DNA from 4 places in the Massilia genomosp. 1 genome. Region 3 is predicted to be linked to each of the others. Evidence: predicted binding sites of a transcription regulator. Region 3 holds the regulator's gene; each other region holds the start of a gene.

Region 1 (7,558 bases), on a different contig from region 3:
GCGAGCGGCGCGGTTACGCTAGCGGTGGTGGGCACCGTGTTCGCGGGCCGGCCGTCGGCCGTGGTGCCGGCCAGCGGCGAGTGCGTGCGCATCATGACCGGCGGCGTCATGCCGGCCGGCTGCGACAGCGTGATTCCGCAGGAGCTCGTCGCCACCATCGGGGCCGCCAGCATCACCATCGCGCCGGGCGCGATCCGCAGCGGCGACAACCGCCGTTTCGCCGGCGAAGACCTGATGGCCGGCAGCGCCGCCCTGCGCAAGGGTAAAGTCATCCGCCCGGCCGACCTGGGGCTGCTGGCCTCCCTCGGCATCGCCACGGTGCCGGTGACGCGGCGCCTGCGCGTGGCCTTCTTTTCCACCGGCGACGAACTGCGTTCGATCGGCCAGCCGCTCGACCCCGGCTGCGTCTACGACAGCAACCGCTACACCCTGCACGGCATGCTCACGCGCCTGGGCTGCGAGATCGTCGACATGGGCATCGTGCGCGACGATCCGCAAGCGCTCGAAGACGCCTTGCGCCACGCCTGCGAGAACGTGGACGCCATTCTCACTTCGGGCGGCGTGTCGGTCGGCGCGGCCGACTACACGCGCGAGATCATGGCCAAACTGGGCGACGTGAGCTTCTGGAAGATCGGCATGCGCCCGGGCCGCCCGCTCGCGTTCGGACGCATCGCCTCGAACGGCCATACCGCCTTCCTGTTCGGCCTGCCGGGCAATCCGGTGGCGGTGATGGTGTCGTTCTACTTTTTCGCGCGCGACGCACTGCTGCGCATGATGGGCGCCGACGCGCCGCTGCCGCTGTTGACGGTGCGTTCGGCCTGCGCCATCCGCAAAAAGCCGGGGCGCACCGAGTACCAGCGCGGCATCCTCGCGCGCGCCGACGATGGCGCGCAAACGGTGCGCATCACCGGCTCGCAAGGCTCTGGCATCCTGCGTTCCATGAGCGAGGCCAACTGCATGGTGATCTTGCATGATGAACAAGGAAGCGTCGAATCAGGCGATCTGGTCGATGTCATGCTGTTCGAAGGCTTGATTTAAGGAAGGCCACATAGCCGATGACTATCTCGATGCAATATTTGCAACTTAAATTTATCTTTTGGGAAATTTATTGCTACAAACCATGATTTCACAGGTACTTTAGTGGTATTTATGATCATTATGTTGTTTTCAAGTCACCCTGTTTTGTCATAGCTTGCATTTATATTGCCGTGTCATCTACGTCGTTTTCATAGGGAAATGACTTACCGATATCATTAATGGCGTTTTATTGTTATTGAAATTGCCACGTTTTTTTGAAAACCGCTTGTTAGTATGATCTCCAGGAAAACCTATCCGGTCAGAGATCATGAAGCGCGCAAGCAGCATCACCGTCGCAAGTTACAAGGTCGCGGGGCCGGTATCGGCCTGCGTGTTGATGCTGGGAGCGCTGCTGATGCTGGCGGCCAATCCGGTCCAGGCGGCCGCCGCGAGCCGCGTCGCCAAGTGCGACTGGGACCGTCCCGGCGTACACCCGTTCATGGGCGACGTGGTCGCGGCGGTGGACCGTTACCGCGACATTCCGCCCTTGGTGCGCGCGCGCCTCAAGGAGCGCATGGCCGAGCGCAATTTCGACGAATTCGTCACCATCGGACGCGATTCGATCAAGGGCCAGAACTACTACGACCCCAAGATCCGCGACATGCATTTCGGCGCCGGCACGGTGTGCGGCAAGGTCTCGCGCGCCGGCTGGAGCGCGCGCGCCAGGCAGGCCGGATTGGTGTACTGCGAAGGCGATCACTGCATCCTGGTGCCGACCGTGTGCCGCAACGTGAGCCGCATTGACCGCCTGGGCAGCAGCGGGCCGTCGCGCGGCCGCCCTGGCACCGGTGGGCCGGGCGCGTCGACCTCCCTGGCCGACGAGCCGGCGCCGCCCGAAAGCGAACTGGACATCGCGCTGCGCGGCGGCAGCGCCACGACCAGGCCGGTGCTGCCGGAGCGGGCGCCAGCCACGCCGCCGGGCTCGATCGCCTATCAAGGCTCGATTCCCGTGACGCCGATCGGCACCGGTGGGTTCGGACCGCCGTTCAGGGACGGGCCGACGACCGGCATCGACCTCACGCCGGTTCCCGAGACCAACGTGCCGGCGGTGCCGGTGCCGGAGCCGGGACAGTCGATGATGATGGGACTGGGGCTGGTGGCGGTGATGAGTGCCGCCAGGCGCCGTTTGCGTGCCGGCTAATCTCCAAACCGTCTTTCCCGCGAAGGCGGGAATCCAATTTTGTACCGAAGCTACTGGCGGCTTACCAAACTTGGGTTCCCGCCTGCGCGGGAAAGACGGTTTGGAGGTTAGCGCTTAGGGATACGCGCTACGTTCTACGCCTCGCTATCCAGATCCGGCCCCAGCATCAACTGCGCCGCCTCGCTCGGCAGCGCCTCCACCGATTTCAGCTTGCGCGCCATCTGGCGACTGCGCACTTGCGCGCTCTCGATATTCTTGGCCGCTTTTTCCAAGGTCAGCTTGGTCTGCGTGAGCACATCGCCGAACTTGGTAAATTCGGTCTTCACCGCCCCCAGCACCTGCCACACTTCCGACGAGCGCTTTTCCAGCGCCAGCGTACGGAATCCCATCTGCAAACTGTTCAGGATCGCCGACAGGGTCGACGGCCCCGCGATCGACACGCGCAAGGTGCGCTGCAAATCGTCGGCCAAGCCCGGCCTGCGCATCACCTCCGCATACAGCCCCTCGGTCGGCAGGAACAAGATCGCAAAATCGGTCGTCAACGGCGGCGACACGTATTTGTCGCAGATGGTCTTCGCTTCCAGCCGCACCGCCCGTTCGAGCTCGCGCCCGGCCAGCGCCACGCCGTCGGCGTCGGCCCGGTCGGCAGCATCGAGCAGCCGCTCGTACTGCTCCTTGGGGAACTTGGCGTCGATCGGCATCCACACCGGCACGCCGCCATCGACATGGCCGGGCAGCTTGATCGCAAACTCGACCCGCGCCCCGGTGCCGGGAATGGTCTCGACGTTCTTCGCATACTGGTCCACCGTCAGCACCTGTTCGAGCAGCATTTCGAGCTGCACTTCGCCCCAGGTACCGCGCGTCTTGACGTTGGTGAGCACGCGTTTCAGGTCGCCCACCCCGATGGCCAGCTGCTGCATCTCGCCCAGCCCCTGATGCACCCGCTCCAGGCGCTCGGACACCTGGCGGAACGATTCGGACAGGCGCGTCTCGAGCGTCGCATGCAGCTTCTCGTCGACCGTCTTGCGCATTTCTTCCAGGCGCGCGCCGTTATCGTTCTGCAGGTCGCGGATCTTCGCTTCCAGGGTCGAGCGCACTTCCAGCATGCGCTGCGCGTTCGACTCGGTCAGCGCCGACAAGGTCTGGTGCATGGTGTCGGCAAAGCGCTTGAGCGTGGCCGACTGCTCTTCGCGCCCGCTGACGCTGGCCAGGTGAATCTGCTGGCGCATGCTGTCGAGCTGCTGCACGGTGGCGCCGTGATATTGCGCGAGACTGGCGCCGATGTCCTGGCGCGTGCCTTGCGCCCCGGCCTGCAGTTCCAGGCGCAGCTCGCGTTCCAGCCGCTCTAACTGCAGCTTGTCCGATTGCGCGCCGGCGTCGCCACTGGCGCGCGCGCGCAGCAGCATGAGCGCCTGCAAAATGATGATGACGACCGCCAGCGCGGCCAGGATCAGGAATTCGGTCTGGGTCATGGGATCAATCGGACATCAACCGGGCTGGTTGCGCATCCAGTCGGCGGTCTGGTAGAACGACTCCATCAGGCGCAGGCGCAATGCTTCGTCGATGCCGATATCTTCCATCGCCCACGCCATCGCGCGCAGCCATTGATCGCGTTCGCCGCTGCCGATGGCAAACGGCAGGTGGCGCGCACGCAGGCGCGGGTGGCCATACTGTTCGACAAACAGGTCGGGCCCGCCCATCGACCCGCTCAGGAACATGAACAGCTTCTCGCGCGAGCCTTCCATGGACGCCGGATGCAGCGCGCGGATGCCGGCAAACTCGGGTTCGAGTTCCATCAGGTCGTAGAAGCGCTCGACCATCTCGCGCACGCGCGCTTCGCCACCGATGACGTCATACAGGGTTTGTGGTTCACTCATGCCGCCATGATAGCGCAGCATGCGCGCCGCTGTCAGACCAGTGTGAGGCGGCGCAGGCGCCGTGTCGACGGCCAGCTGTCCATCCCGACCTCCAGGCGCATCTCGGCGCAGGCCGCGAGCAGGCGCGCGCACTGCGCGTCCGTCAAGCCGCTATTGAGCGTGAGGCGCACCAGCGAGCGGTTCTTGGCGGTGGCCGGGGCGCAGAACACGGCGCCGTAAATCCCGCGCTTTTCCAGCGCCTTGCGCAGCGCCAGCGTGCGCGGTTCCGGTCCGGCTTCGAGCGCGATGATTTGTTCGCTGCCGTCGCCGACGTTGTAGCCCAGCTCGCGCAGGCCGTCGCGCACGGTACGCGTGACGCGCGCCAGCGCGGCGCGCCGCCCATCGGCCCCGGCGATGAAGTCGAGCGCGGCGTCGAACCACGCCAGCTCGTGTTCGAGCAGGCAAGAGCTGAAAATCGCCGGCCGCGAGGCCGACAGGAAGTAACCCTTGAAGTGGCTGGAACAGGTAATGAAGCCGGCCCGCCCGGCAAAGCTCTTGGCCAGCGAAGCGGTGCGAAAATGCACCTGGCCGGCCAGGCCCAGTTGCGCCACCAGCCCGGCCCCGCGCGGGCCGTGGGTGCCGAGCGAATGCGACTCGTCGACCACCAAAATGCTGCCGCTGCCGGTGGCGATGCGCGCAATGTCGAGCAAGGGCGCGACGCTGCCGTTGGTGCTGTACAGCGCGTCGACCACGATCACGCCGGGACCGTGCTTGCGCACCTGGCGCTCCAGATGGGCCGCATCGTTGTGCAGGAACGGCAGCGCCGTGGCCTGCGCCGACTGCACCCCTTCCCACAGCGAGGCGTGCGCCATCATGTCGAGATACACCGGCACACCAGGCCCGGCGATGGTTTGCAGCAGGCCGACGTTGGCGGCCCAGCCGGACTGGGTCAGCACCCCGTCCTGCGCCCCCATGAAGGCGGCCAGCTTCGCTTCCAGGCAGTGCTGGGCGCTGCCCTGCTGCAGGAACACCGACGACATCAGCATGCCGCCCTGCTTGCGCACCAGGCAGCGCGCCTGCGCGTCGCGCAAGGCCGCTTCGCCGGAAATGCACAGGTAATCGTTGCTGGCCAACATGATCGCACCGGGCTGGGGTGCTGTCCACACATGCAGGTGTTCGCCGCCCAGCAACTGCGCCACCCGCGTGACGTAGTGCTCGTCCATGCGGCCGGTCACAAACGCTGGCATGTCCGGGTGTACGCGCAAGGCAGGCGAAACTTGATCGACAGCAAAAGACATGAATTCTCCTTGGAAAAAGCATCCATTCTGTGCCGCCCTTCCTTGACAATCCTGCAACATCGATAGACCTTGACATATATCAAATTGCAAAATATCAACATGGGTCAAGATTCTCCTTTCCCGCCTACCCTAGCGAGCCAGGAAAGCTTTCCATGACCGTTGCCAGCGCCACCGCTCCGTATTCCGCCGACCGCCTGCGCCGCTCCTTGCTGCAGTGGTTCGTCCAGCACGAGCGCCACCACGCGCATGCGACCAGCCGCTTCATCCTGCTGGCGTGGATCGGTTTCCTGGGCATGCCGGCCTACTACACGATCTGGACCTACTGGTTCCCGCAGGAGTTCGAAAGCCTCACCTTGCGCGTGGCCGGCGCCGCCCTGTGCCTGCCCGCGCTGGCGCCCGGCCGCCTGCTGCGCGGGCGCTTCGTCAACGCCTACCTGTTCGTCGCGCTCACCTACGTGCTGCCGTTCCAGTTCACCTTCATGTACCTGATGAACCACGGCTCGGCCGTGTGGAGCCAGTCGATGCTCATTGCGCTGACGGTGCTGTTCCACTTTCGCACGCGCTGGGCGCTGGCCGCCTGCGCCATCGGCAGCGCCCTGGCCTGCGCCCTGTTTGCGCTGGTCGGCGAGGCCGCCTTCATGCTCAGTCCCACGGTGCTGGAACAGCTGGCGATCTATGCGTTTACGATGATCGCCGTGTCGGTGGCCAAGGCCGGGCGCGGGGCGCTGGCGGGCGAAAAGCTGGCCGGCATGGCGCACGCCCTGGCCAGCGTGTCGCACGAACTGCGCACGCCGCTGGTCAGCGTGGAGGCCAATGTGCGCGGCATCTGCCGCCGCATCACGCCGCCGGCCAGGGCCAGCGAGGCCGACTGGCAGGCGATGAGCGAGGCGATGGCGCGCATCCAGTACGAGGTGCGCCACATGAACCACATGATCGACCTGTTCCTGCTGTCGGCCAGCGCGGTCGAGCAACGCCTCGAAGCGACCGAGGTGGTGTCGATGCGCGAGGTGGTCGACTCGGTGATCCGGCGCTATCCGTTCGCGGCGCAGTCGCAGCGCGACGCGGTCAGCGTCGATATCCGCACCGACTTCCGCTTCGCCGGCAAGTACGAGCTGTCGGTGGTCGTTTTGCTCAACCTGCTGCGCAACGCGCTCAAGGCGCTGCACCGGGCCGGCAAGGGCCGCATCCGCATCGTCGTCGACGGCCGTCCCGAACAACCGCGCCTGCTGGTGATCGACACCGGCTGCGGCATCGCCGAGCGCCAGCTGCCGATGATCTTCCAGCGCTTCTATTCCTACCCTCCCAGTTCCGGCGCCGGCATCGGCCTGGCCTTGTGCAAGGACATCATCGATGCCTGGCAGGCCAGCATCCGCTGCGTCTCGCGCGAACTTGGCTACACCATGTTCGTGCTCGAGTTCCCGCGCGTGGCCGTGACGCCGGAGCCGCATTGACCTCTTATGAAAGGCCCAGCATGCCCCTGCCGATCTACAGCCATCCCAGCCTGACCGTCCTGATCGACGATAGCGACAGCTTCCTGAAAAGCGTCGCCTTCCAGCTCGACCCCGCGCTGGCCAGCAAGTGCTTTGCCGATACCAGCAGCGCGCTGGCCTGGATCGGGGCCCACGGCGAGCGCGAGCCGGGCCGGCTGGCGGCCAGCCACGATACCTATCCCGATTCGAAAGAGCGCTGCAACGTGGCCTTCGATATCGACCAGATCCACCGCATCAGTTTCGAGCCGCAGCGCTTCATGACGCCGTCGGTGGTGGTGGTCGATTACTCGATGCCGCAGATGGACGGCCTCGAATTATGCGAGGCGCTGCGCCACCTGCCCTGCAAGAAAATCCTGTTTACCGGCGTGGCCGACGAGAAGGTGGCGGTCGACGCCTTTAACCGCGGCCTGATCGACCGTTACATCAAAAAGAGCGACGACGGTGCGCTCGACAAGCTTGAAGCCGAAATCGTGGCGCTGCAGGCCGAGTATTTCGCGGCCCGCTCCGACCCCTTGCGCGACCTGCTCAAGCTGCACAACCACAGTTTTTTGAGCGACCCGGCGTTCAGCGCGGTGGTGCGCATGGTGGTCGAGCAGCACGGGATCGTGGAGCACTACCTGTATCCGAATCCGGCCGGCATTTTGCTGTACGACGCGCGCGGACGCGCGCAGCTGATGGTGGTCGAGACCGAGGCGG
Region 2 (7,558 bases), on a different contig from region 3:
TTCGACCATCTCGGGCAGGTCGGCCACCATGTGCGAGATGCGCATCAGGGTGGCGATGATGGCGTCCATGTTGGCGGGCGGCCGGTTGCGGTAGCCGGCCAGCAGCTTGGCCACGCGCGTGCGCGATATCAGGTCGCGCGCCAGCACCACGTTCAGCGGCGGCAGCGCCACCGCATGGTCGGCCGTCACTTCGACCGCGATGCCGCCCTGGCCGAACAGGATCACGGGGCCGAACACCGGATCGGTGGCCACGCCGATGATCAGTTCATGCGCCTCGGGGCGGCGCGCCATCCGCTGCACCGAAAAGCCCTCCAGGCGCGCGTCGGGCCGCAGTTCGGCCAGGCGCTTGTTCATGCGCAGGGCCACCGCGCGCACCGCCTCCGCATCGTCCAGGTCGAGCGCCACGCCGCCCATGTCGCTCTTGTGGGTGATGTCGGGCGAGACGATCTTGAGCGCGACCGGAAAACCGATCGCCTCGGCCGCCGCCACCGCCTCGTCCACCGATTGCGTGCTGCGCGTTTGCACCACGGCCACGCCGTAGGCGGCCAGCACCGACTTGGTTTCCGGCTCGCTGAGCAAGGTACGGCCCTCGGCCAGCGCCTTGCGCACCAGCGCGCGCGCCGCTTGCGGGTCGGTCGCGCCGTCGTCGCTGGCGGCCGGCGGCACCTGCATCAGCAGGTTCTGGTTGCGCCGGTACTGCACGATCTGCAGGTAGGCGCTGACCGCTTCCTCGGGCGTGCCGAAACTGGGAATGCCGGCCTCGGTGAAGATCGCGCGCGCTTCGGCTACCGCATCGCCGCCCAGCCAGCAGGCCAGGATGTTGCGCGACGATGCGCTGGCGATCGGGGCCAGCGCGCGCGCAATGTCCGCGCTTGGCACGATGGCCGTGGGCGCGTGGATGAACAGGATGGCGTCGGCCTGCGGGTCTTTCAGCAGGATGTTCAGCACATCGACGTAGCGCTGGGCCGGCGCGTCGCCAAGGATGTCGACCGGGTTGGCGCGCGACCAGGTGGCGGGGAGCATGGCGTCCAGGCGGGCCACGGTGTCCGGCGCCAGCTGCGCCATGCTGCCTTTGCCGCACACCACCGCATCGGTCGCCATGACGCCGGGGCCGCCGCCATTGGAAAAGATGGCCACGCGCTCGCCGAACAGCGCTCGCGCGTGCGCCAGCGTGGCCACGGCGGCGAACAGCTCTTCGGTACCGTGTACGCGCAGCATGCCGGCGCGGCGGATGGCGGCGTCGTAGACGTCGTCCGACCCGGCCAGCGCCCCGGTATGCGAGGCGGCCGCCTTGGCGCCTTCGGCCACCCTGCCCGCCTTGAGCAGCACGGTCGGTTTGCTGCGCGCGGCGGCGCGCGCGGCGGACATGAATTTGCGCGCATGGCGCACGTCTTCCATGTACAGCAGGATGGCGCTGGTGCCGGGGTCGCTGGCCAGGTAGTCGAGCAGGTCGCCAAAATCGATGTCGGCGCCCTCGCCCAGCGAAATGAACTTGGAAAAGCCGATCCCGCGCGACCTGGCCCAATCGAGCACGCCGGTCACCATCGCGCCGGACTGCGACACGAAGGCGATTTTGCCCGGCAGCGCGCCGGTATGGGCGAAGCTGGCGTTCAGGCCGATGCCGGGCACCAGCAGGCCGACGCTGTTCGGTCCCAGCAGGCGCAAGACGTAGGGCTTGGCGGCGTCGAGCGCGGCCTGGCGCAAGCTGCGAGCGCCGCTGTCATGCATGCCGGACAGGCCGGCCGTCAGGATGATCGCCGCGCGCGTGCCCGCTTCGCCGAGCTGGCGCACGATGCCCGGCACCGTGGAAGGCGGGGTGCAAATGATCGCCAGGTCGGGCGCCGCCGGCAAGCTTGACACGCGCGCGTACACGCGCAGTCCGGCCAGGCTGTCGTACTTGGGGTTGACCGGGTAGATCGCGCCGGCAAAGCCGCCCTCGATGACATTGCGCAGCACGGTCGCGCCCACGCTGTGCGGCCGCGCGGACGCGCCGATGATGGCGACCGACGTCGGGGCGAACAACTGGTGCAGGTTCCTGACGCTCATGAAGATCCCTTTTCGATTCGGCGTGACGATGGGCGCACAGCGTAGACGGCGCGACCGCCCCCTCGCTTGATGTGCATCAAATTAGACAAAACAAAGGTTTGCGCACGCCGAACACTGCTGGACGCGCTCCGTGCCAGGGCCTACGCTGGAGCCTCCCAACCCACAGGAGCCGCCATGCCGTACAAGACCATCCTCGTCCACGTCGATCGCGCGCGCCACGCCGAAGCGCGCCTGCTGGCCGCCGCCAGCGTGGCGGCCGACTGCAACGCCCACCTGATCGGCGCGGCCATGAGCGGGGTCTCGCGCTACGTCTACCAGGATGGCGCCAGCGACCTGCTGCAAACCGTGCTCTCGACCCACATGGAAGAACTGAACCGGCGCGCCAACGCGTCGCTCGACGTTTGCGAGCGCATCGCCGCCGGCGCCGCCGTGCGCTCGTTCGAACGGCGCATGGTGGACGACGAACCCGGCGCCGCGCTGGCGCTGCAGGCGCGCTATGCCGACCTGGTGGTGCTGAGCCAGTCCGATCCCGACGATCCGGTCGCGCGCATGACCCCCGGCCTGCCCGAATACGTCATGCTGGCCAGCGCGCGCCCGGTACTGGTGATCCCGCACGCCGGCCACTTCCCCGCAATCGGCAGCGAGGTGCTGGTGGCCTGGGATGCCAGCACCGCCGCCACGCGCGCGCTGGCCAACGCCCTGCCGCTGCTCAAGCGCGCGCGCCGCGTGACGGTGGCGGTGTTCAATCCCGACGACGCGCACGGCCAGCAACCGGGCGCCGACATCGCCCTGTACCTGGCGCGCCACGGGGTCAAGGCCGACGTCATGGCCCAGCACACCAGCATCGACATCGGCGAAGCGCTGCTGTCGCTGGCGGCCGATGTCGATGCCAACCTGATCGTGATGGGCTGCTACGGCCATGCGCGCCTGCGCGAATTGATGCTGGGCGGGGTGACGGCCACCATCCTCAAGTCGATGACGGCGCCGGTGCTGATGTCGCACTAGAGTCCTGCTGCGCCAGCCACGCGCGCCCCGCTTCCACCGCCGCGTCGAGTTCGCGCGCCGCTTGCAGGAACAGGGCGGCCGTGTCGCCCGCCGGCTCGCCCCTGAGCGACTGCTCCAGTTCCAGCGAGGCGGCGGCGAAGCGCTTGGCGCCGACGCTGCCGATCCCGCCGCGCAGCATGTGCAGCACCTTGGCCGCTTCCTCGTCGCGTCCCGCGTCCCAGTGTACGCGCGCCTGGTCGAACTGCTGGTGGCCTTCGCCCACCACCCGGCGCACCAGGTTGGCCACGGCCGCCAGGTGCTCCGGATTGCCTTTGGCGATGTCGACCAGGGGGCCGAGCCTTAACACCGGCAGCCCCGCCGGCGTTGGCGCCGACGCGGGCGCGGCCACCGGCGCGGGCGGCGCGCGCCCCCGGCCCAGGCCCGGCAAGTGACGCGCGATCGTGGACAACATCTCGTCGACGTCGATCGGCTTGGCGATAACGTCGTTCATGCCGGCGTCGGCGCAGGCGCGCCGTTCGGACTCGGTCACGCCGGCCGTCAGCGCCAGCACCGGCAAGCTCAAGCGCAGGCCGGCGCGAATGCGGCGCGCCGCCGCATAGCCGTCCATCACCGGCATCTGGATATCCATCAGCACCAGGTCGTAGGCGCCCGGATTGGCCGCCAGCCGCGCCAGCGCCAGCTGGCCGTTGCCGACAATGTCGAGGCGCGCGCCGACACTCTCTAAAATCCCGCGCGCGACCACCTGGTTCAGGTCATTGTCTTCGGCCAGCAGCAGGCGCGCGCCATCGAGGCGCACGCCGTCGGCGCCGCCATGCACGGGCGGCAGGCCGCCGGCGGGCCGCAGCGCCGCCTGGGCGCGCTGCACCAGTACCTCGTGTACGGTGTCGAACAGGCTCGAACCGGTCACCGGCTTGCTCAGGATGGCGTCGGCCTGGCTGGCCGCGCTGCTTTCCATGAGTTTACCGCGCCCGTAGGCGTTGACCATCAGCGCGATCGGCAGGCGCGCCGCAGGCATGTGTTCGCGCAGCGCGCGCATGGTGGCCGCGCCGTCCATGCCGGGCATTTGCCAGTCCAGCAGCACCACGTCGTAGTGGCGCTGCGCGCTGGCGGCGCGCGCCACCATCTCGAGCGCTTCGGCGCCCGAGGCGGCCACCTCGGCCTCCCAGCGCCAGCCGGCGATGGTCTTGGACAGATACTCGCGGCTGGTGGCGTTGTCGTCCACCACCAGCAGGCGCAAGGCGCCCAGCGCGGCGTCGGGGACGCTGTCGCCGTCCGCCTCCGGCGCCACCAGCAACGGCAGGCAGACCACGAATTCGCTGCCGCGCCCGGGCGCGCTGTCAAGTTCGATGGTCCCTTTCATCATCCCGGCCAGGTGCTTGGAGATGGTCAGTCCCAGCCCGGTGCCGCCGAAGCGGCGCGTGGTCGACGAGTCGCCCTGCGTGAAGGGCGAGAACAGGCGCGCCTGCTGCGCCTGGTCCATGCCGATGCCGGTGTCGCGCACGCGGATGCGCAGGGTCAACTGATCGCCGGCGCGCGCGGCCACGTCGACCAGCACGCTCACTTCGCCCTGCTCGGTGAACTTGATGGCGTTGCCGGCCAGGTTGACCAGCACCTGCTGCAGGCGCAGGGCGTCGCCCACCAGCGCGCGCGGCACGTCCGGCTCGACCCCGATGGCCAGGTCGAGGTCCTTGTCGCCGGCCGACACGCTCATGATGTCGGCCACCGCGGCCAGCACCTGACCGAGGTCGAAGGGCGCCTCGGCCAGTTCCATGCGCCCGCCCTCGATCTTGGAAAAGTCGAGGATGTCGTTCATGATTCCCATCAGCGACTGGCCCGAACTCCTGATCATGTCGAGGTATTTGCGCTGCTCGGCTTTCAGGTCGGTGTGTGCCAGCAGGTAGGTCATGCCGAGCACCGCGTTCATCGGGGTGCGCAGTTCGTGGCTCATGTTGGCCACGAATTCGCCCTTGGCGCGGTTGGCCGCCTGGGCGCGGTCGCGTTCGAGTTCGAGCTCGGTGGCGCGCGCGGCGATTTCGCCGGCCAGGCGGCGCCGCTCGCTGATGTCGCGCACAAAGGCGTTGGCCACGAAACCGTCGCTGGTCTGGAAGGCGGCCACCGCCATCTCGATCGGGATTTCGTGCCCGTCGCGGTGCAGGGCGCTCACCTCCAAGCGGTTGTTGATCACCGGGCCGGCGCCGCTGCCGGTAAAGCGCGCAAAACCGGCGTCGTGGGCGGCGCGCTGGGCCGGCGGGATGATCAATTCCGACAGGCGCCGCCCGATGGCGTCGGCCGCGCTCCAGCCGAAGGTGCGCTCCGCTTCGGTGTTCCAGTCGGTGATGCAGCCGTCCACGCCGAGCGCGATGAAGGCGTCGTTCGAGTTTTCCAGGATGACCCGGATGCGGCGCTGCTCGCGCACCAGCTGGGCCAGCAGCGGGCGCACCTGGATCAGCAGCAGCGATGCGCCCAGCCCGACCAGCGCCACCAGCATGATCATGAGGGTGTTGGCCTTGTCGCGCAGCGGCTGGTACACGGTGTCGAGGTTGCTCTTGACCACCACGCCGAGGCCGAAGGCGCGGATCGGCGTGTAGGCGGCGAACACGGCCACCCCGCGCAGGTCGCGCGTGACGGCTACCCCGGTGCGCCCCAGCAGCGCCTCGTTGATCGGCAGGTTGACCTGGCCGTCGGGCTTGTACATGGGAATGCGGAACGCGCTCGGATAGAAGCGGGTCGGCGCGCACAGGGCATCCTTGCCGTCCAGGCTGCACAGCAGCACGTCCGATGAGACACTGTTGGCGCGAATGTCGGCCAGCAGGCGGTCGATGATTGGCAGTTGCTGTTCCGCCAACATGCGTCCGATGACGCGCTCGCCGTCGCGCATCTCGTTCTCGGTGGCCAGCAGGTAGCGGCCGCGCCACAGCAGGCGCGCGCGCTGGCCGCCGGTCGCCAGCGGCTGGGCCGTGCCGGGCGCGCTGTCGGTGAATACGCCGCTGGCGGCCAGCACCGTGCCGTCCAGGCTTTCGAAGCGCAGCGCGCTGATGCCGGCGTTCATGAAGCTTTCGGCCTCGCCCAGCAAGGCGGCGCGGGTGGCGGCGTCGCCGCGGCCGGCGGCCAGCAGCGCCACCGGCCCCTTGACCGAGGACCGGTTGGCGATCGTGCGCGGGAACCACAAGCTCGTTTCCAGCGAATTGCCGACCGTGGCGGCGCTGCTGACGGCCGCCAGGCGCATATTGTCGGCGATCGAGGCTTCGTAGCTGTCGCGCATGGCGGCAAAGCCGGCCGCGCCGGCGGAGACGGCCACCAGCGCCACCACCGCGATGGCGCGCGCGGTGATGCGTTTTTCATTGTCCGGGATGGCGGAGCGCACGGTGACGCTGTTTCTCAGCGACCATAAACCGAGGCCCAGCACGCTCATGCCGACCGCGGTCGGAGTGACCATGGCGTTGTAGGCGGCCAGCCGGTACAGCACTTCGAGCTTGAGGAAGTAGCCGGCCAGGGCCGCCAGGCCGATCCCGGTCACGGCCGCCGCACAACAGGTCAGCAAGCCGCGCAGGCGGGCGCCGCGCCGCGGCAGGCGGATCAGGCGCAGGGCGATCCCGGCCAGCAGGAAGCCGAGGCAGGTGTTGGGCGCCATCCGGCCCGGGTGCGGGATGCTGGCGGTGGGCGCGGTGGGCACGCGCACGAAGTCGATCCCCAGGCTCAGGCCGCTAATGTGCTCGACCAGCACCAGCGCCGGCAAGACCAGCAGCAGCCAGGAGCACAGGCGCCACAGCGCCGTGCGCCAGGCGCTCGCGTGCGCATTCGCGTTCGTGCGCGGCAGGGCCAGGCAGCAACACACGCCGGCGGCGATGAACAGCACGGGACTGTTGATGCCCATCTGGGCCGAACCGGGGATCAGGGTGGCGATCGTGGCGCTGTTGAAGATCCAGCGCACGGCGACCAGCGTGCCGAGCAGGCCGATGAACAGGCCGGCGCTTTGTTCAGCCGAGAAGGCGGATTTTTTCATGGGGTAGCCAAGGTTCGGACCGGATAAAGATTACCACATGCAAATGCGCGCAGGCATCCGACAAGATCGTTGTATTCCAGCCACGACTATTGATGAGATCGTACTGATGAGCTTGCGCGCCGCCCCGGCGCCGGACGGCGACGCCCGAACCGGTTAAACTAATGCCTATGAACAATTCTAGAAAAGTCGCCGGCGTGGCCGGCCTCGTCAGCATGGTCTGGGTCGGGGTGACCGCGGCCATCGCCGCCAACCAGCGCCGCCTGGTTTTCAACCCGACCATCAAGCCCGAAGTCGACAATCCGCGCTCAAGCGGCCACCGCACCCGTGCCATCGTGCTGCGCGCGCGCGACGGTACCAAGCTGTCGGGCTGGCTGATGACGCCCCAGATTCCGGGGCCGCATCCGGCGGTGGTGTATTTTGGCGGGCGCTCGGAAGAAGTGTCGTGGGTGGTGCGCGACGCCGGCAAGCTGTTTCCCGGCATGGCGGTGCTGGCCGTGAATTACC
Region 3 (7,558 bases):
GGTTTTCGGTGGCGCTGCCGATGCTCGAGCGCGCGCGCTGGCAGGTGGTGGTCGAAGGCGGCAAGCGCGACTGGCGCCTGGCCGCAGCCTGGCACTGGCCGCGCGAGCAGGCGCTGGCGATCAAGGCCGACGTCCAGCAAGCAACAAACTAAACGGGGGAGTGTCGATGCGTCTTGCGATGAAAGTACTGTGGCCCGCCTTCCTGGCGGCGATGCTGGCCGAAGGCTGTTTCTTTGCGATGTTCGATCCGCGCGAAGAACTGCACATGGGGCAATTGGCCTTGACGCCGATGGCGGTGTACACGATCGGCTTTTTCTTCTTCTGGATTTTTTGCGCGCTGGCCAGCATGCTGACCTATTATCTGGTGGTGGTGCCGGACGATCCGCATCCGCCGTTCTAGCAACGGCACCGTCCTGACAGCTCGCCCGTGGCTCGGCTATCATGCTCGCCTGGACGCAACCGGGACGGCAAGGATGATCAGCGAGAAAAACTGGGACGCCGCCTTCGGCGATTTCTATCTGCACGACTGTGCGGTGCGCAGCAAGCATGCCTTTTCGTTTGCTTGTATCGAAGCAGTGGACGACTTTGCCGTGGAAGAACCGAACAAGCGGATGGTGAATGTCTTCACCGATACCGGAGAAATCGATTACAAGGAATACACGGGATTCGCTTGGCCTTTTCTGGCCGTTGCGCGCCAGCCGCTGGAGCAGGCGGTCATGGTCGGCGCGCGTGGCGGCGTCGCCGTCCTCGGCAGCGGTCAACGCGGCATGGAAGCGGCAATCCCGATGGGTAGCGCTACCGCTGCGCTCGTTACCTCCGTAAACGCGCTCGCCACCATCGACGGACTGGTCTACGCAGCGGGTCCCTGGCGCGCGGTGTGCCGCAGGACCGCGTGCGGTGTCTGGGAAAGCCTGGCAGGCCGGGACACGCTGCCGGAACCGGAGCGAGACGCTCACGGCTCGAATGATGAGGGCTTCGACGTCATCGATGGCTTCAGCGCCCGGGACATCTACTGTGCGGGAGGCAAGGGCGACGTCTGGCGCTTCGACGGCGTGCGCTGGCACCAGTGCCGCGTACGGGTCGATCAGCATATCCAGGCGATCTGCTGCGCCGGCGACGGCTATGTCTACATCGGTTTGCAAGGCGGGGGCATTTTGCGCGGGCGCGAGAATTTGTGGAAGCTCATTCAAAAAACGACGCTGGCACGGCCCTTCAACGATATGGTGTGGTTTGCGGACAAGGTCTGGTGTAACTCCGACGACGGGCTCTGGACCATCGGGAATGGCAAGCTGGCGGACGCGGACGTCCCGCCGGAGGCGCGCCACCGTTCGCGTGTTCTGGCGGTGGGAGATGGCGTGATGCTGTTCGCCGGCAGATATGGCGCCGTGGTCTTCGATGGCAAGGAGTGGACACCGCTCGTGCCCGACGCCCCCTGACAGGCCGTTGAGCGCACTGGCATTGAACTATACTGTCGCGCTAGTGTCCAATCAACAACTCGAACCACGGCAGAATGGAACACCCGGATGATAAACATCGATATTCCAACTTCCAACAAGCAAGTTTTCTTGATCGGCATGCTGTTCGCGGTGCCGCTCCTGCTCACCACGGGCTTCTATTTCCTGACCCCGCATACAACAACCCCGACGGCGACGGAAACCGGCTTTGTCAGCGGCATGCTGATTGCATCGGCATTGCTGGGGCTGCTTGTATGCACAAGCATGTTCATCCGTCACTCGGTCGAGCTGACAGCCGATGCACTGGTCATCAAGCATGCCTTCTACACCTTCAGGGTCGAGCGCGCCTGCATCCAGGGGGCGGTCATCACGCGCAGTGGCGATATGAGCAGCCTGGCGATGTCGACCAAAAGAAACGGCATTGCCGCCTTCGGCTACTATTCGGGCTGGTTCAAGGTGGCACACGGGGAGCGGGCGTTTATGGCCATTTCGGGCGCGCCGGTTGTCATGCTGCGTTTCACGGGCCATCCAAAGTGCGCGCTGCTGGCCGTGAGCGGCAGCGCCACCCTCGAAGCCGAGCTTGCCGCCTGGCTGCGGGAGGGATCAGGCGCACCGGCGCAGGGTGGCGCCGGCCCGTAACGCGGCCGGCTCACGCCATCGGGCTGCACTGCTCGGTGCCGGCGGCCAGCGCCTTGAGCATGGCCGGGTCGAGCAAGCTCAGTTCGCGCTTGTCGACGCTGATCCAGCCCTGCTTTTTAAAGCGCGACAGCAGGCGGCTGATGCTTTCGATGGTCAGCCCCAGGTAATTGCCGATATCTTCGCGCGACATGCGCAGCTGGAAGCTGGTGGCCGAGTAACCGCGCGCCGCGTAACGCGCCGACAGGTTGACCAGGAATACGGCAAAGCGCTGCTCCGCCCGCATATTTCCCAGCAATAGCATGACATTTTGCTCGCGCGTGATTTCCTGGCTCATGATGCGGTGGAAATGGCGCAGCAGGGTCGGCACTTGGCCGAACAATTCTTCCAGGCGCGCGAACGGGATTTCGCACACTTCGCTGTCTTCCAGCGCGACCGCGTCGCAATGGTGGCGGTCGCCGCTGATGGCGTCCATCCCCAGCAGTTCGCCGGCCATCTGGAAACCGGTAATCTGCTGCTCGCCGTTGGCGTTGACCTGGTAGGTCTTGAAGTGGCCGAAGCGGATCGCGTACAGGTTGCGGAACGGCTCGTCCATCTGGTACAGGCGTTCGTCGCGCAACAGGCGGCGGCGCTTGCCGATAATGTTGTCGAGCCGGGTGATATCTTCGCTGTCGAGTCCCATTGGTAGGCACAGCTGATGCATGCTGCATCCTGCGCAGCTTGCCTTGAGTGCGGCGACGTTCAGCATGGCTGCCGGAACGAATGGGAGAGGCTGAGGCATAGGGTCTGACGGTTTGTGGCTTGAGCCGTATGATACCCCACAGCGACTCCGGCGCACAGGCGAATACCGGAACAGATGGGGCTGTTTGCCCGATACAGATGCGTGTTTTCCCTGCCGGGCATGCATTTTGCGCATTTGCGTTGTGCATGTCTTAACAAGGCAATCCATACCCCTGCGCATGGTGCGGCGCCGGCCTCAGCGCGGGCGGAAACGCACGTCGACCGTCGACACGTCGCCGCTGATCTTGGCTTTCTTGGGTTTCTTGGGTTTTTTCAGCACCTCGCCGGCGGTGTTGGTGAGGGGTACCCTGTGTTCCGGCGAGAAACCAGGCTCCTCGATGCGTTCCAGGGTTTGCTTCGTCAGAATTTCGATGGCGGCGAGCAATTGCACCTCATCCGCGCAGACCAGCGAGACCGCTTCGCCCGAGGCCCCCGCGCGGCCGGTGCGGCCGGTGCGATGGATGTAGTCTTCGGCCACGATCGGCAGGTCGAAATTGACCACCTGCGGCAAGTCGTCGATATCGAGCCCGCGCGCGGCCACGTCGGTCGCCACCAGGATCTTCGCTTCGCCGGCCTTGAAACGCTCGAGCGCGCGCAGGCGCGCCGGTTGCGGCTTGTCGCCGTGAATCGAATCGGCCGCGACGCCCTGCGCCTGCAAGGTCTCGACCAGCTGGTCCACGCCCTTGCGCGTCTTGACGAACACCAGCACCTGGCCCCAACGGTGCTTTTTAAGCAGGTACAAGAACAGTTCCGGCTTGCGTTTTTTGTCGACCGGCACGACCCACTGGCGGATGCGCTTGACGGTGCTGTTGCGCGGGCTGACCTCGATGCTCAAGGGGTCGCTCAGCAGCTTGCCGGCCAGGGCGCGGATCTCGTCCGAAAACGTGGCTGAAAACAGCAGGGTCTGGCGTTTTTTCGGCAGGGCGGCGAACACGGCGTCGAGTTCGCGCGAAAACCCCAGGTCGAGCATGCGGTCGGCTTCATCGAGCACCAGGGTTTCGAGCTGGTCGAACTTGAGCGCGTTCTGGCGGTACAGGTCGAGCAGGCGGCCGGGAGTGGCCACCAGCACGTCGAGTCCCTTGCGCAGCTTCATCATCTGCGGATTGATGCTCACGCCGCCGTAGGCCACGTGGGTGCGCAGCGGCAAGCCGGCCCCATAGGCGCGGAAACTCTCATGCACCTGCTCGGCCAGTTCGCGCGTCGGCACCAGCACCAGCACGCGCACCGCATTGGCGCCGACCTGGCCCTGCAAGGTCAGGCGCTGCAACAGGGGCAGGGCGAAGCCGGCGGTCTTGCCGGTGCCGGTCTGGGCGGCGGCCATCATGTCGCGCCCGGCCAGCACGGCGGGAATGGCTTGCGCCTGCACTGGCGTGGGCGTGCGGTAACCGAGCGCGTCCAGCGTGCGCACGAGGGGATCGATCAGACCGAGGGAATCAAAAGACATGGGGAAGCGACCTTGCAGCGAAAGAACAAGGGCGTAGTTTACTCTGTCCGGCGCTTGCCGGGGCGCAAAAGCCTACCGGGTCAACGACGCCGTCGCCACTTTGGGCTTGGTCGGTTCCTGCTTGTCGCCGCAGGCGGCCGTGGCCAGAACGAGCATGCAGCAGGCGGCCAGCGCCGCGAGCGAGTGAAAGCGTGGTTTCATGGCGCACTCCCTTGTAAAAAGGATATCCTACCCAAAACCACGCCCGCGCGGCGCGCTGTTCCTTGCCTGTTGCCTGCCGCTCAGAAACGGTAGCTGATACCGGCGCGCAAGACCGGATAGACCTTGTAGGCCTCGACGTCGGCTTCCATCTTCACGCGCTCGGTGGCGACATCGCGCGCCAGGGTGGCGCAGGCGGCAGCCGCGGCGGTGCATTGCGAGTTCGTCAAGCGGCCCTTCGGGTGACCTTGCCACAGCGCGCCCAGGTCGGCGCTGAGCTGCCACTTCTTGTCGGTGCTTAAGGCATTGCCCCAGCCCACGCCAACATAAGGCGCGCCCTTGTTGTACTCGATCCCGCCGTTGAGGATGCCGACCTGGCTGGCGGCGTATTGCTTGCCGTTGATGTTGAAGAAGCCGTTCGAATCCTGGCGCGCCACCATGCTGATCTTGTTGCCGTTATATACCACGCCGCCGGTCAGGCGGAACGGGCTGTTATCGATCAGGTGCCAGTCGAACAGCACATCGATATTTTGCAGCTTGGCCTTCATCGTGTAGCTCAGGGTGCTGGCGGTATCGTTGTACTTGTGCTGGAAGTAGCTGGCGCCGAAACGGGCGTTCAGGGTTTTTTCCATTGGGAAAATCAGATGGGCGCCGACGCCCGTGGTGCCGACTTCGGCGGTAACGGCGACTTCGGCTTGCGCGCTGGCGGCGAGCAACAGGGCGGCGAGCGCCATGACGGTATTCTTGATATACATGCAATGACCTTTGACGAATGACTGGGCGATGGCGGCATTGTACCGGTTGAGGCGGCGAGACGCGCTGGCATCGTGGCTCGCCATGCTACTCCAGTCGGGGCTGGCGATCCAGTCCCTTAAGGTAAGCAATTGTCGTTGTTTGTCGCCGCGGCGCACGGCGGCGCGCGCGGCCACGGCGTTCGGCCTGGATTGACGGGCGAAACGCCGGGGCGGTGGTGGTTTCCGCTGTGGTGGTTTCTTGTCGGAATCCATGATAAATTCTGTCGCGGCAAAACGCCGATGACACCCACCAGGAGACTTTCGCATGCATACACCGTTCCGCCGCGCCATCGCGCCCTGCCTGACCGCCGCGCTGGTGGCACTGTCGCTCGGCGGCGCCGCCTTGCCGGTGCTTGCGGCAGCCGGCGCGAGCGCGCCGGCCGGCATGGAGAACCGTGAAAGCGCCTTCGACACATGGGCCGACCGCTTTGCCGCCGACTGGGTGCGCCTGTCGCCCCAACGCGCCACGGTCGACCAGTATTTCGCCGGCGCCGAACAGCAGGCGCTGGACCGCCAGCTGGCCCCGATCACGCAGGCGCAGCGCGCCCGTTACACGGCGCTGGCCAAGGCCGGGGTGGCGCGCCTGGACCGCTTTCTGGCCGGCGCGCTCGATGCGACCGACCGCGTCTCGGCCGAGACCATGCGCTGGTCGCTGGCCAATCATCTGGCCGGCGAGCGTTTCGACGAGCATGCGTTCGTGTTTTCGCAGTTCGGCGGCACGCACATCGCGCTGGTCAACTTCATGACCAGCGCGCACCCGATGCGGCGCGCGGCCGATGTCGAAAGCTACCTGGCGCGCCTGGCGCAGATCGGCGAGCGCATGGACCAGGCCAGTGCGCGGGCGCGTGCGGCCGCGGCGCGCGGCATGCTGCCGCCGCGCTTCATCCTCGAACGCGCGCAGGGGCAGGTTGACGCCTTCCTCAAGCCAGCGGCCGATAAGAATGTGCTGGTGCTGTCGCTGGCCGAGCGCAGCGCCGCGCTGGCCGACCTGACGCCGCAAGCGCGCGCCGCCGCCATCGACCAGGCCACAGCGATTGTCGGCAAGCGCATTTTGCCCGCCTACGCCAGGACCCGGGCGCTGCTGGCCGAACTGCACCCGAACACCGGCGACGAAGCCGGCATCGCGCGCCTGCCCGACGGCGCCGCCGCCTACAGCCATGCACTGGCCAGCTACACCGGCACCACCTTGGGAGCGGCGCAGATCCACGCGATCGGGCTGCGCGAAGTGGCGCGCATCGAAGGCGAGATGGACCGCCACCTGCGCCAGCTCGGATTTACCGAAGGGAGCATCGACGTGCGCATGAAAGCGCTCGACAACACCTTCCAGCCGGCTGCCGGAGCCGATCCGCGCGCGGCGATCCTTGCCAGCTACGTCGCCATGGTCAAGGATGCGGAAAAGCGCAGCGCCGCCTTGTTCAAGCTGATGCCGCGCGCGCCGGTGGAAGTGCGGCGCGAACCGGCGCTGACCGAAGGCAGCGCCTCGGCGCACTACAGCGTGCCGGCGCCGGACGGCAGCCTGCCTGGCATTTTCTGGGTCCCGCTGCGCGGGCCGGCGTTCGACATGATCCGCATGCGCAGCCTGGCGTATCACGAAGCGGTGCCGGGGCACCACTTCCAGCTCGCGATCCAGCAGGAGCTTGGCGGCCTGCCGAAGTTCCGCACGCAGCGCATTTTTGGCGGCGGCAGCGCGCACTCCGAAGGGTGGGCGCTGTACACCGAGCGGCTGGCGGTGGAGCAGGGCTGGTACGAAGGCGACGTGCCGGGGCTGCTCGGTGCGCTCGGGTCCGAACTGTTCCGCGCGCGCCGGCTGGTGGTCGACACCGGCTTGCACAGCAAAGGCTGGACGCGCCAGCAAGCGATCGACTACGGCATCGGCGCGGCCGAGGTCGAGCGTTACGTCGTGTGGCCGGGGCAAGCCTGCGCCTACATGCTCGGCATGTTACGGATACTCGAACTGCGCGAAAAGGCGCGGCTGGCGCTCGGTGAGCGCTTCACCCTGCCGGCGTTCCACGACGTCATCCTGAAAAACGGCTCGGTGCCGATGGACGTCCTTGCGAACATCATCGACCAGTGGATCGCCGACCAAACCAAGCCCGCCTGAGCCCCGCCCAACCGGGATCTGACCTCGGATCCGAAATTTTGTTAAATCCAGCCCATGGTTTGAATGTCAAAAGACAATTATTTCCAACCCGTACCAACCGGGGTCAGAGCTTTAACTAGAAATTTTGTTAAATCTTGCCCTCGGTTTGATT
Region 4 (7,558 bases), on a different contig from region 3:
GCCGGGTCAAGTGCGTGAGCACCGGGCGCGTGTACTGGCCGGAGCTCGACCTGGACCTGACCCTGGAGGCGATCCGCAACCCGATGGCCTACCCGCGCGACAGCATGAATTACGACTGCTGAGAAGGACCGGCAACGCAGCACCGGAACCGGAACCGGAACCGAACGCATGAACCCCGCCTCCGCGCCAGGGCGGCCTTCAGCGAGGAACGACGCGGTAGTGCGACCATTGCCGGTCGCGGCCTGTCCTACAAATGCCGCGTTTGCGCCGGCGGATTGGCCCAGTTATCGTTCAAGCCATCCAGATATGCCACCGGCGCCGCAACCAGCTCTTCCGGCGTTACATCGTCGAGCGCCATCAGATTGACCGACACGAGCGCCCCACCGAGGTACTCCACATAGCCGCGACCGAACGAATGCACGCCGCACTGCCGGCAAAACAGGTAATGCCCGCTCTTGGTCGCAAACTGGTACGTATTCAACTGATCCTCCCCCGTCAGCAAGCGAAACGCATCGGGCTTGATCACCGCGTTCCAGTTGCGCGTCTTGGCGCAGATCGAGCAGTTGCACTTGCTCGTGCCCTGGTTCAGGTCGATATCGGCTTCATAGCGCACCGCGCCGCAGTGGCAACTGCCGTGATAGGTCTTGTTCATCGCTGTTTTCCTTCGCTGTTTTCAAAACAACAGGGTAAGGCTGAATGCGGGCGATTTTCGCCCTATTAACCGGGTTTAATCCGAAGGCGTATCATGACGCCTCGCGCGCACAGCAGCCGCGCCTCTCATTCACCAGCCAAGGACACACCATGTCTATCAAAATCAGCAGCCAGTTCGACGCTGGCGCCATCGATATCGTGAGCGCCACCAGCGCCTCCTCGATCGACCTGAACATCCGCCGCGACTCGCACGCCGACATCACCCAGTGGTTTTACTTCCGCCTGCAAGGCGCGCAGGGCGAGGCATGCACCATCGGCTTCCTGAACGCGGGGAAAAGCGCCTATCCGGCCGGCTGGGAAGGCTACCAGGCCATGGCCAGCTACGACCGCGTGGAATGGTTCCGCGTACCCACCAGCTTCGACGGCCAGGTGATGACGATTTCCCACACGCCCGAAATGGACAGCGTCTACTACGCCTACTTCGAGCCCTACTCGTGGGAACGCCACCTTGAACTGCTGGACCGCGCGCAGCTCTCGGAACAGGTGCGCATGCTGGACGTGGGCAGCAGCGTGGAAGGGCGCGACATGAACGTGCTGGTGATCGGCGACCCGGCCGCAAAGAAAAAAATCTGGGTCATCGCGCGCCAGCATCCGGGCGAAACCATGTCCGAGTGGTTTGTCGAGGGCATGCTCGACGCCCTGCTCGACCCGGCCGACGCGTTTGGACGCCAGTTGCTCAAGGAAGCCGTGTTCTACGTGGTGCCGAACATGAATCCGGACGGCTCGGTGCATGGCAACCTGCGCACCAACGCGGCCGGCGCCAATCTCAACCGCGAGTGGAATACGCCGACCATGGAGCGCAGCCCCGAAGTGTTCGTGGTCAAGAAGAAGATGCTGGAAACCGGCTGCGACCTGTTCCTCGACGTGCATGGCGATGAAGGCTTGCCGTACGTGTTCGTGGCCGGCAGCGCCTCCCTGCCGACCTTTACGCCGGCCCAGGCCGCGCAAGAGAAGCGCTTCGCCGACGACTTCAAGATCGCCAGCCCGGACTTCCAGGACGTGCATGGCTACGGCGACTCGCCCTACACCGACGAAACCATCACCATGGGTTCGCCGCACATCACGCACGCCTTCGGTTGCCTGTCGCTGACGCTGGAGCTGCCGTTCAAGGACAACGCCAACGATCCCGATCCGATCTGCGGCTGGGACGGCGCGCGCAGCGCACGCCTTGGCGCGGCGGTGCTGCAACCGATTTTGCAGGCGCTGCGCCACCCGGCCTGACCCGATACGGCTTTTCATCATTGCTCCGATTTTTTGATTCACATCAACGATTTTGTTGAGGTCAATCAATAAACTTCAGTCATACCCAATGACAAACGAAGAAGGAAGTTGTGATGAAGAGCAAATTGTTAGCAGCAGTAGCAGTCAGTATGCTGGGCCTGGTCGCCGTTGAAGCTCACGCGCAAGATGGACAATGGCTGGTGCGCGCGCGCGCCGTACACCTGAGTCCGGCCGACAAGTCCTCGCCGGTTGGTGGCGTGGGCGCATCGGACCGTATTTCGGTGTCCGACAAGACGATTCCGGAACTCGATGTCAGCTATTTTTTCACGCCGAACCTGGCGGCCGAACTGGTGCTGACCTATCCGCAAAAACATGACGTGATGCTCGACGGCGCCAAGATCGGCACTTTCAAGCACCTGCCGCCAAGCCTGCTGGGTCAGTACCACTTCAACCCGATCGGCCAGTTCAAGCCTTACCTGGGCGCCGGTATCAACTACACGCGCATCTCGAAGGTCAAACTGCTCAACGGCGCGGGCGACCTGGAAAGCGACAGCGTGGGGCTGGCTGTGCAAGCCGGCGTGGATGTCAAGATCGATAAAAACTGGTCGCTCAACCTGGACGTCAAGCGCATCAACATCCGCAGCGATGTGATGATCGCCGGCGCCAAAGTGAGCACCGTGAAAGTCGATCCTGTGCTGATCGCCGTCGGTGTCGGTTACCGCTTCTGATTGAGCGGCGTCCCGTAGGGCGTCCCTGCGGACGCCCTACCCTGTGGCGCGCTCAGTGCAAGCCGGCCTGCGGCTTGTCGCCGAGTTCCTTGACCGCCGTCAGGATCTCCGACTCATTGAATCCCCCGAAGCGCCGGTAGCCCACATACGTGAGCGGATAACCGCTGCCTTCAAGGGCGTTGTAGGCCATCAGGCCCGCTTCGGACGCCTCGACGTCGACATCTTCGAAGGGGATATTCTTTTCCTCGAACAGTTCGCGCTGCGCCTTGCAGTAGCCGCACCATTTGGTCCCGTACAACACCACCTTGGGTTTATCCTGCGCGTCGAAGTGATTGGCGAGCACGATGCGTTCGCGCCGCGTCAGCGCGTCCTTGCCCAGCACCTCGCCAAGCATGCCCGCGAGCTTATGCACATCGTCGCCCACGCTGCGCTGCTTGCCGGCGATGACGGTCGGCATGGCGTTGACCCGGTATTTGCTGTTCGGCTCGGTGAGGATCACCTCCTCGAAGCTGGCGACGCGCTTTTTCAGCTCGCCGCGGATCTTGTCGCACGGGTCGCCGCACTCGGCGCTGGTAAACAGCATCACGGCCGGCTTGCCGTTCTTGTCGAACGCACCGTCACCGCCGCCGCCGAGGCGCCCGGTTTTGTATGCATAGAAGGCGCCGCCGGCGATCAGCGCGAGGAAAAGGATGCGTTTCATGGATGATGGATTGAGTGAGCCGATGTCGTTCCCGCGCCAAGGCGACCCTTGGCGCGAACGACGAGGAGTCCGCTGGACTTACTTCCTGCCGGCCTTGATCATGTAGTCGAGCATGGCCGCTTCCGACACCGAGGCCCACATGTTCTGGTCCTGGCGGAATCGCTTCCACGGCTCGTAGATGGTCTTGAACTTGGCATTCCTGGCCGCCTCTTCGTTCATCACGTCCTGCGCCGCCTTGTAGCAGCCATCCATGATGTCTTTCGAGAAGGTGCGCAGCTTGACGCCGTTCTTCATCAGGCGCGCCAGCGCCGCCGGGTTCTTGGCGTCGTACTCGGCCTGCATGCCGACGTGCGCCTCGTAGGTGGCGCATTCGAGCGCAGCCTGGTATTCCTTGGGCAGCTTTTCCCACTCCTTGATGCCGACGTAGAACGAGAAGCTTGCGCCCGCCTCCCACCAGCCCGGCGCGTAGTAATACGGCGCGACCTTGTAGAAGCCCAGTTTTTCGTCATCGTAAGGACCGACCCACTCGGCCGCATCGATCGTGCCTTTTTCCAGGGCGGGATAAATGTCGCCACCGGCCAGTTGCTGCGGCACCAGGCCGAGGCGCTCGAGCACCTTGCCGGCAAAACCGCCGACGCGCATCTTGGTGCCCTTCAGGTCTTCCACCGACTTGATTTCTTTGCGGAACCAGCCACCCATCTGGGTACCGGAATTGCCGCCCAAGAAGTTGACGATGCCATAGCCCTTGAAGAAGTTGCGCGTCAGTTCGCGTCCGCCGCCTTCCTGGTACCAGGCGGTGTGCTGGCGCGAGGTCAGGCCGAACGGGACCGCGCAGTCGAAGGCGAAGGTGGCGTCCTTGCCGAAATAGTAGTAGGACGCGCTGTGGCCGATTTCCACAGTGCCGGCCTGGACCGCGTCGAGCACTTGCAGGCCCGGCACGATTTCGCCGGCCGCGAACGAGCGGATGTTGAACTTGCCGCCGGTCAGCTGGGAAACGCGCTTGGTCAGGATGTCGGAGGCGCCGAAGATGGTATCGAGCGACTTGGGAAAGCTGCTGGCGAGACGCCAGTTGATTGTTGGCAGCGACTGAGCCAGCGCCGGTGCGGCGACTGCGCCGGCGGCAGCGCCGACTGCCGCTTTTTTAATAAAGGAACGACGTTCCATATGTCTGTGTCTCCTGAAGGGTTTACGTCACGGAAATACCACCAGTGTCATGGTGCCTGGGCTAGTGTATTTGCGTCTAGGCAAGCATGCAACGTAATTTATCTTACAGCAGTCTTACAGGGGGAGGCGCGGGATGCAGATGGGGTAAGGCGTGGGCACCGGGGCCCACGCAAGAAGAACATGAGGACGATCAGCCGCCGGCGACGACCATTTTTTCGATCAGGATCGAGCCGGTCTGCTTGTTGCCACGGATAAGCACGTCATTGCCGATGGCGACGATCTGCTGGAAGATATCCTTCATGTTGCCGGCGATCGTGATTTCCTCGACCGGGTACTGGATCACGCCATTTTCAACCCAGAAACCCGACGCGCCGCGCGAATAGTCGCCGGTCACGTAGTTGGTGCCCTGGCCCATCAGTTCCGTCACCAAGAGGCCGCGCCCCATTTTCTTGATCATGCCGGCGAAGTCGTCGCCGCGCCTGGTTTGCGTGGAGCTCATGGTCAGGTTGTGCGAACCGCCCGCGTTACCCGTGGTTTTCATGCCCAGCTTGCGCGCCGAGTACGACGACAGGAAATAGCCCTGCACCACGCCATCCTTGACCACGTCGCGCCGCACGGTGCGCACGCCTTCTTCATCGAACGGGGCCGAACCGACCCCGCCGATCACGTGCGGGTCTTCCAGGATCTGGATATGCGAGGGAAAGACCGACTGCCCCAGCGAATCGAGCAAGAAGGTCGACTTGCGATACAGCGCGCCGCCCGAGGTTGCCTGCACGAAGGAGCCGAGCAGGCCGGCCGCCAGCGGCGCTTCGAACAGCACCGGGCAGGTGCGCGTATCGAGCGTGCGCGCGTTCAGGCGCGCCAGCGCGCGCTCGGCCGCGTAACGGCCCACCGCCTCGGGCCGGGCCATTTTTTTCGGGTCGCGCACCGAGGTGTACCAGTCGTCGCGCTGCATTTTGGCGCCCTTGCCGGCGATCGGCGCCACCGACAGGGTATGGCGCGAAAACGGATAGCCGCCCGCGAAACCGCGCGAATTGGCCGACACGAAGTGCGACTGCTGCACATGCACGCTGGCGCCTTCGCTGTTGGTGATGCGCGGGTCGACGTCGAAGGCGGCCGCTTCGGCGCGTTGCGCCAGAACCACGGCGTCTTCGGTCGAGATCATCCACGGGTAGCACAGGCGCAGGTCGCGCGGCTTGGTTTCAAGCATGTCGGCGTCGGCCAGGCCGGCGCAGTCGTCGTCGGCCGTGAAGCGGGCGATGTTGTAGGCCGCGTCGACGGTGGCGCGCAGGGCCGCCGGGGAAAAGTCGGAGGTGCTGGCATTGCCGCGTTTTTGACCGATATACACGGTCACGCCCATGCCTTTGTCTTTATTTTGCTCGATCGTCTCGATTTTGCCACGCCGGACCGACACCGCCAGCCCGCTTCCCTCGCTGATGTCGACCGCGGCATCGGTGCCACCGATCTCCCTGGCAAAGGCCAAAACGTCGCGCGCCAGCTGCTGCAGCTGATCCTGGGTGTGGATAAAGACGGAGTCGTTCATGTGTGGTTTTCTTCGGCTGTCCGGTTAAACGGGTATGATAGCAGTCGTTTACAGTTTTTACTGGTCGGCTTTACGCCTACCGGAACCATATCATGCCAAATCCAAACCGGGGCGCCTGCGGCTTCCAATCCTCCGAGTTCGAACAAGAATACGAACGCCCTTCCAAGTCCGAACTCAAGCGCCAGATGAGCGAGCTGCAAAAGCTCGGCGAAGAACTGGTCGCCGAAGCGCGCGACCGCGTCAAGCGCGTGCCCATGCCGGAAGACGTGCGCGACGCCATCCTGGCGTGCCAGCTGATCACCAACCACGAGGGACGGCGCCGCCAGATGCAATTCGTCGGCAAGAAAATGCGCACCCTCGACGAGGAAGAAGTGGCCGTCATCCAGCGCACCATCGACAGCTGGAAAGGCATGTCCAAGGCCGATACCGCGGCCCTGCACGCGCTCGAACGGCGCCGCGACAAGCTGCTGGCCGACGACAAGGCCCTGACCGTGTTGCTCGAAGAAAATCCCGAACTCGATGTGCAGCACCTGCGCACCCTGATCCGCAACGCGCGCAAGGAACAGGCCGAGAACAAGCCGCCCAAGGCGTATCGCGAGATCTTCCAGCTCCTCAAGGATATCGACAAGAAGCGCAAGGCCGCCGCCAAGCCGGCGGGCGAGGATGAGGACGAAGACGGCGAGCCGATCGATGACGAGTCCGACGACGAGTAATCCGGCGGCATTGGCGCCCGAGCTGGCGCTCGAGCTGAAAATCGGCCTGGTGTCGGTCTCCGACCGCGCCAGCGGCGGCGTCTACGAAGACAAGGGCTTGCCGGCCCTGGCCGACTGGCTGGCCGCCGCCCTCACCACGCCGTACCGCCTCGAAACGCGCCTCATTCCCGACGAACGGGCGCGCATCGAAGCGACCCTGGTCGAGCTGGTCGACGTGGCGCGCTGCCACCTGGTGCTCACCACCGGCGGCACCGGCCCGGCGCGGCGCGATGTCACGCCCGAAGCCACGCTCGCCATCGGCACCAAGGAAATGCCCGGTTTCGGCGAGCAGATGCGCCAGATCAGCCTGCAGTTCGTGCCGACCGCAATTTTGTCGCGCCAGACGGCGGTGATCCGCGAAACCGACGGCCATAGCGCGCTGGTGATGAACCTGCCGGGCCAGCCGAAAGCGATCAAGGAAACCCTCGAAGGCTTGAAAGATGCTGACGGCAAGCAACTGGTCAGCGGCATTTTCGCGGCCGTGCCTTACTGCGTCGACCTGATCGGCGGACCGTATATCGACACCAACCCGGCCGTGTGCAAGGCATTCCGGCCGAAATCGGCGCTGCGTGCGGCGCCGCCTACCGAGAACAACGCATGAGCGAACTGTTAGAAACGATCGAAGTCGTCACCGCCCCCAACCCGACGGCGGCCATCATCTGGATGCACGGCCTGGGCGCGGACGCCAACGACTTCGTGTCGATGACGAACGAGCTCGACCTGACGGGCTTGCCGGGTA

The links. The regulator FNR, encoded in region 3, switches genes on or off when oxygen is low (the NO sensors DNR and NnrR bind a similar motif). The targets are predictions, from matches to a motif close to TTGATNNNNATCAA.
Region 1: cqsA (alpha-hydroxyketone-type quorum-sensing autoinducer synthase) is a predicted target of FNR. The motif match lies at 5,442-5,455, and genes of this name have one in related genera.
Region 2: F1735_RS24555 (universal stress protein) is a predicted target of FNR. The motif match lies at 2,113-2,126, and genes of this name have one in related genera.
Region 4: F1735_RS12620 (OmpW/AlkL family protein) is a predicted target of FNR. The motif match lies at 1,966-1,979, and genes of this name have one in related genera.

Annotation. Positions count from the first base shown of each region.
Region 1 is NZ_WHJF01000003.1:40,573-48,130, forward strand. It holds gene moeA (molybdopterin molybdotransferase MoeA) at 1-1,038, shown strand, start outside; gene F1735_RS01645 (MHFG family PEP-CTERM protein) at 1,346-2,218, shown strand; gene F1735_RS01650 (DNA recombination protein RmuC) at 2,353-3,690, opposite strand; gene F1735_RS01655 (group II truncated hemoglobin) at 3,706-4,095, opposite strand; gene cqsA (alpha-hydroxyketone-type quorum-sensing autoinducer synthase) at 4,128-5,372, opposite strand; gene F1735_RS01665 (sensor histidine kinase) at 5,525-6,823, shown strand; gene F1735_RS01670 (response regulator) at 6,844-7,558, shown strand, end outside.
Region 2 is NZ_WHJF01000083.1:1,754-9,311, forward strand. It holds gene F1735_RS24550 (bifunctional acetate--CoA ligase family protein/GNAT family N-acetyltransferase) at 1-2,046, opposite strand, end outside; gene F1735_RS24555 (universal stress protein) at 2,221-3,051, shown strand; gene F1735_RS36750 (response regulator) at 3,014-7,054, opposite strand; gene F1735_RS24565 (alpha/beta hydrolase) at 7,222-7,558, shown strand, end outside.
Region 3 is NZ_WHJF01000090.1:11,773-19,330, forward strand. It holds gene F1735_RS25555 (FixH family protein) at 1-152, shown strand, start outside; gene F1735_RS25560 (hypothetical protein) at 179-400, shown strand; gene F1735_RS36800 (hypothetical protein) at 474-1,436, shown strand; gene F1735_RS25570 (hypothetical protein) at 1,566-2,093, shown strand; gene fnr (fumarate/nitrate reduction transcriptional regulator Fnr) at 2,104-2,871, opposite strand; gene F1735_RS25580 (DEAD/DEAH box helicase) at 3,067-4,314, opposite strand; gene F1735_RS37505 (hypothetical protein) at 4,387-4,515, opposite strand; gene F1735_RS25585 (hypothetical protein) at 4,596-5,267, opposite strand; gene F1735_RS25590 (DUF885 domain-containing protein) at 5,572-7,407, shown strand.
Region 4 is NZ_WHJF01000027.1:39,781-47,338, forward strand. It holds gene F1735_RS12605 (DUF2442 domain-containing protein) at 1-122, shown strand, start outside; gene F1735_RS12610 (GFA family protein) at 248-652, opposite strand; gene F1735_RS12615 (M14 family metallopeptidase) at 802-1,932, shown strand; gene F1735_RS12620 (OmpW/AlkL family protein) at 2,046-2,660, shown strand; gene F1735_RS12625 (glutaredoxin family protein) at 2,713-3,360, opposite strand; gene F1735_RS12630 (TRAP transporter substrate-binding protein) at 3,439-4,524, opposite strand; gene pmbA (metalloprotease PmbA) at 4,715-6,067, opposite strand; gene yjgA (ribosome biogenesis factor YjgA) at 6,160-6,780, shown strand; gene mog (molybdopterin adenylyltransferase) at 6,758-7,420, shown strand; gene F1735_RS12650 (alpha/beta hydrolase) at 7,417-7,558, shown strand, end outside.